DNA from 3 places in the Streptomyces sp. NRRL S-1813 genome. Region 2 is predicted to be linked to each of the others. Evidence: predicted binding sites of a transcription regulator. Region 2 holds the regulator's gene; each other region holds the start of a gene.
What was found. Region 2 encodes HrcA, which represses chaperone genes, less so after heat shock. Its sites were predicted from a motif close to TTNGCACTCNGNNNNNCNGAGTGCNAA; they were not measured.

Region 1 (2,265 bases), on a different contig from region 2:
TTGCGCTCCTTGAGCTCGACCTCGGTGGCGGCACCGGCCTTGATGACGGCCACGCCGCCGGCCAGCTTCGCCAGACGCTCCTGGAGCTTCTCGCGGTCGTAGTCCGAGTCGCTGTTCTCGATCTCGGCGCGGATCTGGTTGACCCGGCCCTGGACCTGCTCGCTGTCGCCGGCACCGTCGACGATGGTGGTCTCGTCCTTGGTGATGACGACCTTGCGGGCGCGGCCGAGCAGCTCGAGACCGGCGTTCTCCAGCTTGAGGCCGACCTCCTCGGAGATGACGGTGCCACCGGTGAGGATGGCGATGTCGCCGAGCATGGCCTTGCGGCGGTCACCGAAGCCCGGGGCCTTGACGGCGACGGACTTGAAGGTGCCACGGATCTTGTTGACGACCAGGGTCGACAGGGCCTCGCCCTCGACGTCCTCGGCGATGATCAGCAGCGGCTTGCCGGACTGCATGACCTTCTCCAGGAGCGGCAGCAGGTCCTTCACGCTGCTGATCTTGGAGTTGACGATCAGGATGTACGGGTCGTCGAGCGCGGCTTCCATGCGCTCCATGTCGGTCGCGAAGTACGCCGAGATGTAGCCCTTGTCGAAGCGCATACCCTCGGTGAGTTCCAGCTCCAGACCGAAGGTCTGGGACTCCTCGACGGTGATGACGCCTTCCTTGCCGACCTTGTCCATGGCCTCGGCGATCAGCTCGCCGATCTGGGTGTCAGCGGCGGAGATGGAGGCGGTCGAAGCGATCTGCTCCTTGGTCTCCACGTCCTTGGCCTGCTCCAGCAGGGCGGCGGAGACGGCCTCGACGGCACGCTCGATACCGCGCTTGAGGGCCATCGGGTTGGCGCCGGCGGCTACGTTGCGCAGGCCCTCGCGGACCAGAGCCTGGGCCAGGACGGTCGCGGTCGTCGTGCCGTCACCGGCGACGTCGTCCGTCTTCTTCGCGACCTCCTTGACCAGCTCGGCGCCGATCTTCTCGTACGGGTCCTCGAGCTCGATCTCCTTGGCGATGGAAACACCATCGTTGGTGATCGTGGGGGCGCCCCACTTCTTCTCGAGGACGACGTTGCGGCCCTTGGGGCCGAGGGTGACCTTGACGGCGTCGGCGAGCTGGTTCATCCCGCGCTCGAGACCGCGCCGTGCCTCCTCGTCGAACGCGATGATCTTGGCCATGTGAAGTGGTCCTCCCGGACTGGGGTGGATTGCTCCGGACCGCGCTGGCGCCCGCGACGGACGACCTGTAGACCCGTGTGGTTCCTTGCACCACGCGGCCTACGGGCCTCACCGACCCGGTCCTTCTTTGTCACTCTCACTGGGAGAGTGCTAACGCAATGATTAGCACTCGCACCCCTTGAGTGCAAGGCAGCTTCGAAGAAGCCTCCGACGGAAGTGGCGGCCGATTGACGGGTACGCGCAGGTGGACACGGGTGGACACGGGCATCCCACGGCGACCCGCCCGCCTCCGCCCGCCCCGCTGTCCGCCGACGGCGGACAGCAGAAGGCCCGCACCCCCGACGGGGTACGGGCCTTCCCTACGCAGCAGTCGGTCGGCGCCTCAGCCGGCCACCCGGACCATGTCCGCCTGCGGCCCCTTCTGGCCCTGCGAGATCTCGAACTCGACCCGCTGACCTTCCTCGAGGGTGCGGTAGCCGTCCATCTGGATCGCGCTGTAGTGGACGAAAACATCCGCACCACCGTCGACCGCGATGAAGCCGTACCCCTTCTCCGCGTTGAACCACTTGACGGTGCCCTGAGCCATGCCTAACTCCCCTATTACTGGCCCTTGCACAGGACCGCACTCCGCGGACCCGGGTCAGACCTCACCCCGCGAAAGGCTTGTGGGGTGTGCGCCGGAACGCGTCGACCGCCGCTGAATGTATCTGCACAGATGCCCAGAGCAACAGGTCAATCGGACGAGAATTCTGGGGCCGGAGAATCGGCAATATGCGGTGAAATCCCGGTTCTCCAGGGCAAGTCGGGCCGGGCATAGCGCACCTAGGCGACAAAAACCGCACACACTTTGGGCACAACTGATCACGAACACATATGCGTTCGGCACGCGCCGGGTGATATCCGGAGGGGGATCACCCCAATGGTATCCCCTTTCACAACACGGAATTGCCCCGTCCGCTTTCTGGCGGACGGGGCAATTCCGGTCAAGCAGGCGAAGAGATGGCTAAAAATCAGCAGCCGCCGGCCACTGCCGGAATGATCGAGATGCCCGCGCCGTCCGGGGTCGGCGTCTCCAGGCCCTGCTCGAAGCGCA
Region 2 (2,265 bases):
CGGTGCCCAGCACATGATCGAAGTGGGGGTGGGTGAGCGCGATATGCGTCACTTCCCGGCCCAGTACGCCGCGGATCGCACGCCGCAGATCCGCGCCGTCGCGCAGGGTCGCGCCGGTGTCGACGATCATCACGCCGGTGGTCCCCGCGACCACCCCGATCGTCTCGTCCCAGCCCGGCATACGGCGCCTGGCGACACCGTCACCGAGTCGTTCCCACCCGGCCTCTTCCCAAGCAGTGTGCATACCGAGACGCTAGCGCCATCGCGATAGCGTTGCCCGACAGATCGGCCGAACACGGTCATCGGGCGGGTGCTGTGCGCGGCTGCCCTTGCCGTGTCCGTGCTACCCGGCCGTACACTGGCTCAGGGTCTGGCACTCGGCCCGTGTGAGTGCCAGGAGAGACGAGACGGCGGACGGCCGGACTGGAGGTGCGCGGGATGCTCAGTGAACGCAGGCTGGAGGTGCTGCGCGCCATCGTCCAGGACTATGTCGGGACGGAGGAGCCGGTCGGCTCCAAGGCGCTCACCGAACGCCATCAGCTCGGCGTCTCCCCGGCCACCGTCCGCAACGACATGGCGGCCCTGGAGGACGAGGGATTCATCGCCCAGCCGCACACCAGCGCCGGGCGCATCCCGACCGACAAGGGCTACCGCCTGTTCGTCGACAAGCTGGCCGGCGTCAAGCCGCTGTCCAGCCCGGAGCGGCGGGCGATCCAGAATTTCCTGGACGGCGCCGTCGACCTCGACGATGTGGTGGGCCGCACGGTCCGGCTGCTGGCGCAGCTGACCCGGCAGGTCGCGGTCGTGCAGTACCCGTCCCTGACCCGGTCCACGGTCCGGCATGTCGAACTGCTGGCGCTGGCCCCCGCCCGGCTGATGCTCGTACTGATCACGGACACCGGGCGGGTCGAGCAGCGGCTCATCGACTGCCAGACGCCGTTCGGCGAGGCCTCGCTGGCGGACCTGCGGGCCCGGCTCAACAGCAGGGTCGTCGGCCGCCGGTTCGCGGATGTGCCGCAGTTGGTGCAGGATCTCCCGGAGTCCTTCGAGCAGGACGACCGCGGCACGGTCTCGACAGTGCTGTCGGTGTTGCTGGAAACTCTGGTGGAAGAGACCGAAGAGCGGCTGATGATCGGCGGTACCTCCAATCTCACGCGATTCGGGCACGATTTCCCGCTGACGATCCGGCCGGTGCTGGAGGCCCTTGAGGAGCATGTGGTGATGCTCAAGCTGCTCGGGGAGGCCAAGGACTCGGGCATGACCGTACGTATCGGGCATGAGAATGCCCACGAAGGCCTGGCGTCCACATCGGTCGTCACGGTCGGCTACGGTTCGGGCGACGAGGCAGTCGCCAAACTCGGCGTGGTCGGACCGACCCGCATGGACTACCCCGGAACGATGGGAGCGGTACGCGCAGTGGCACGTTACGTCGGACAAATCCTCGCGGAGTCGTAAGTGGCCACGGATTACTACTCGGTCCTCGGCATCAGCCGTGACGCCTCGCAGGACCAGATCAAGAAAGCCTTCCGCCGGCTGGCGCGTGAGCTGCACCCGGACGTGAACCCGGATCCCAAGACCCAAGAGCGGTTCAAGGAGATCAACGCCGCTTACGAGGTCCTGTCGGACCCGCAGAAGAAGCAGGTCTACGACCTCGGCGGCGATCCCCTCTCGCAGGCGGGCGGCGGCCAGGGCGCGGGCGGCTTCGGCGCGGGCTTCGGCAACTTCTCCGACATCATGGACGCCTTCTTCGGCACCGCGTCGCAGCGCGGGCCGCGCTCGCGCACCCGCCGCGGCCAGGACGCCATGATCCGGCTCGACATCGAGCTGAACGAAGCGGCCTTCGGCACGACCAAGGACATCCAGGTCGACACCGCCATCGTCTGTACGACGTGCACCGGTGAGGGAGCCGCGCCGGGTACCTCGGCGCAGACCTGCGACATGTGCCGCGGCCGCGGTGAGGTCTCGCAGGTCACCCGGTCCTTCCTCGGCCAGGTCATGACGTCCAGGCCCTGTCCGCAGTGCCAGGGCTTCGGCACGGTCGTGCCGACCCCGTGCCCCGAGTGCGCAGGCGACGGCCGGATCCGCTCCCGCCGCACGCTGACCGTCAAGATCCCGGCCGGCGTCGACAACGGCACCCGCATCCAGCTCGCGGGCGAGGGCGAGGTCGGCCCCGGCGGCGGCCCCGCCGGCGATCTCTATGTGGAGATCCACGAGCTGGCGCATTCGGTCTTCCAGCGGCGCGGCGACGATCTGCACTGCACGGTC
Region 3 (2,265 bases), on a different contig from region 2:
GGTCCTCGAGGACGGCCTCCATACGCTCCTGGTCGGTGACCATGTACGGCGAGAGGTAGCCCTTGTCGAAGGCCATGCCCTCGGTGAAGTCCAGCTCCAGACCGAAGGTGTTGGACTCCTCGACGGTGATGACACCGTCCTTGCCGACCTTGTCCATCGCCTCGGCGATGAGCTCGCCGACCTGCTTGTCCTGCGCGGACAGGCCGGCCACGGCAGCGATGTCGGACTTGTCGTCGATCGGACGGGCGGTCGCGAGGAGCTCCTCGGACACGGCCTTGACCGCGGCGTCGATGCCCTTCTTCAGGGCGGCCGGGGAGGCGCCGGCGGCGACGTTGCGCAGACCCTCGCGGACCAGCGCCTGCGCCAGCACGGTGGCGGTGGTGGTGCCGTCACCCGCGATGTCGTTGGTCTTGGTCGCCACCTCCTTGACGAGCTGGGCGCCCAGGTTCTCGTACGGGTCGTCGACCTCGACCTCACGGGCGATGGTGACGCCGTCGTTGGTGATCGTCGGCGCGCCGAACTTCTTGTCGATGACGACGTTGCGGCCCTTGGGGCCGATCGTCACCTTGACCGTGTCGGCAAGCTTGTTGACGCCGCGCTCAAGGGCGCGACGGGCGTCCTCGTCGAACTTCAGGATCTTCGCCATGGGTTGCTTCAAGTCCTCTCATTGCGATCCTCGGCCACGACGTGGGGACCGCTGTCGCTCAAACGAACTGCGCCCCTGCCCCGGGTTGGTTAGACGCGGGAACCAGGGGCGCAGATCACGGCAAAACTGGGTGACTTACTTCTCGACGATCGCGAGAACGTCGCGAGCCGAGAGAACGAGGTAGTCCTCGTTGTTGTACTTCACCTCGGTGCCGCCGTACTTGCTGTAGAGCACGACGTCACCGACGTTCACGTCGAGCTCGACGCGCTTGCCGTCCTCGACCCGGCCCGGGCCCACGGCCAGGACGACGCCCTCCTGGGGCTTCTCCTTGGCGGTGTCCGGAATGACCAGGCCCGAGGCCGTGGTCTGCTCGGCGTCGAGCGGCTGGACCACAATGCGGTCCTCAAGCGGCTTGATGGCAACCTTGGAGCTGGTGGTCGTCACGATCCGACCTCCCCCTTCGGAGATCTCACGGGGTTAACTGTCTGAGGTGGCGACCAGGTGGATCCGTCGTCGCGGGTGCCGGACCTGCCCGTCGCTGTGTTTCTGGCACTCCCCACTGGAGAGTGCCAACGCTGAGACTATGACGCGGTTAGCACTCGGTCAAGCGGAGTGCCAGCGCGGCGGGGTGCGCTTCCCTCCGCACGGGTTGACCGGGCGCACGAAGCCGCGACTCCCGGCGGCCCCCACCCCGCCGGTCCCGGCCATCTGCCGCGGGACCGCGGCGGGTTAAGCACCGGCTTACGGACCGCGTTACGGACAGGTCCCTATCAAATCGGACACACCTTCCCGTTCCCTCGCAACCACGCCACCGGCTGCCTCGTCTACCTCCCCGACTGCCGGGCCGACGAACCGGGCACCACCCGGCCGGCCCGCGGCCTTGACGATCAGTGGCGGAGGAAACCCGTGCGTGGACCGACCAGCGTTCCCCGGGCTGCCCGGCGGCCGGAGAGCGACGCCGAGCGCACGATGACGTTCGCCGCGCTGGCCCAGGCACCGGACCGCCGGCGGACCGAGGCATGGCTGCTCGCCCTCGCCGTACTGATCGCGGACTTCGGCTACGCCATCACCGGCCTGTCGATGACCGGCCGGCTGCCCGGCGGGCTGGCCGGCTTCGCCGTCAGCATGTTCTTCGTGGCGCTGGTCCCGCATCTGGTCCTGCGCCGCTACGCGCCCCGCGCCGATCCGCTGATCCTGCCGCTGGCGACGCTGCTGACCGGGATCGGCCTGGTGCTGCTGCACCGCCTGGACCTCACCTATGCGCAGACGCCCCGGCTGAAGATCGCCGAGGCGGCGAGCGGCCAGCTGGTGTGGACGGTGATCGGGGTGGCGGTCTGTATAGCGATCCTGCTGGTGCTGCGCGATCACCGCATCCTCCAGCGCTACATCTATCTGACGATGGTGGTCGCGCTGGTGCTGCTGATGGCGCCGGCCTTCTTCGGCGCCGACATGTACGGCGCCAAGCGCTGGATTCTGCTCGGGCCGCTGTCACTCCAGCCCGGCGAGTTCGTGAAGATCATGATCTCGGTGTTCTTCGCGGGCTATCTCACCGTCAACCGCGATGCGCTGGCGCTGGCCGGACGCCGCGTCCTGGGCGTCCAGCTGCCTCCGGGGCGACA

Region 1: groL (chaperonin GroEL) is a predicted target of HrcA. The motif match lies at 1,300-1,326, and genes of this name have one in related genera.
Region 3: groES (co-chaperone GroES) is a predicted target of HrcA. The motif match lies at 1,239-1,265, and genes of this name have one in related genera.

Annotation. Positions count from the first base shown of each region.
Region 1 is NZ_JOHB01000030.1:36,660-38,924, reverse strand. Features, by position in the region: gene groL (chaperonin GroEL) at 1-1,172, opposite strand, end outside; gene IF67_RS0130710 (cold-shock protein) at 1,555-1,758, opposite strand; gene IF67_RS0130705 (MoaD/ThiS family protein) at 2,183-2,265, opposite strand, start outside.
Region 2 is NZ_JOHB01000005.1:148,945-151,209, forward strand. Features, by position in the region: gene IF67_RS0110715 (MBL fold metallo-hydrolase) at 1-244, opposite strand, end outside; gene hrcA (heat-inducible transcriptional repressor HrcA) at 439-1,455, shown strand; gene dnaJ (molecular chaperone DnaJ) at 1,456-2,265, shown strand, end outside.
Region 3 is NZ_JOHB01000009.1:224,121-226,385, reverse strand. Features, by position in the region: gene groL (chaperonin GroEL) at 1-646, opposite strand, end outside; gene groES (co-chaperone GroES) at 782-1,090, opposite strand; gene IF67_RS0116130 (FtsW/RodA/SpoVE family cell cycle protein) at 1,616-2,265, shown strand, end outside.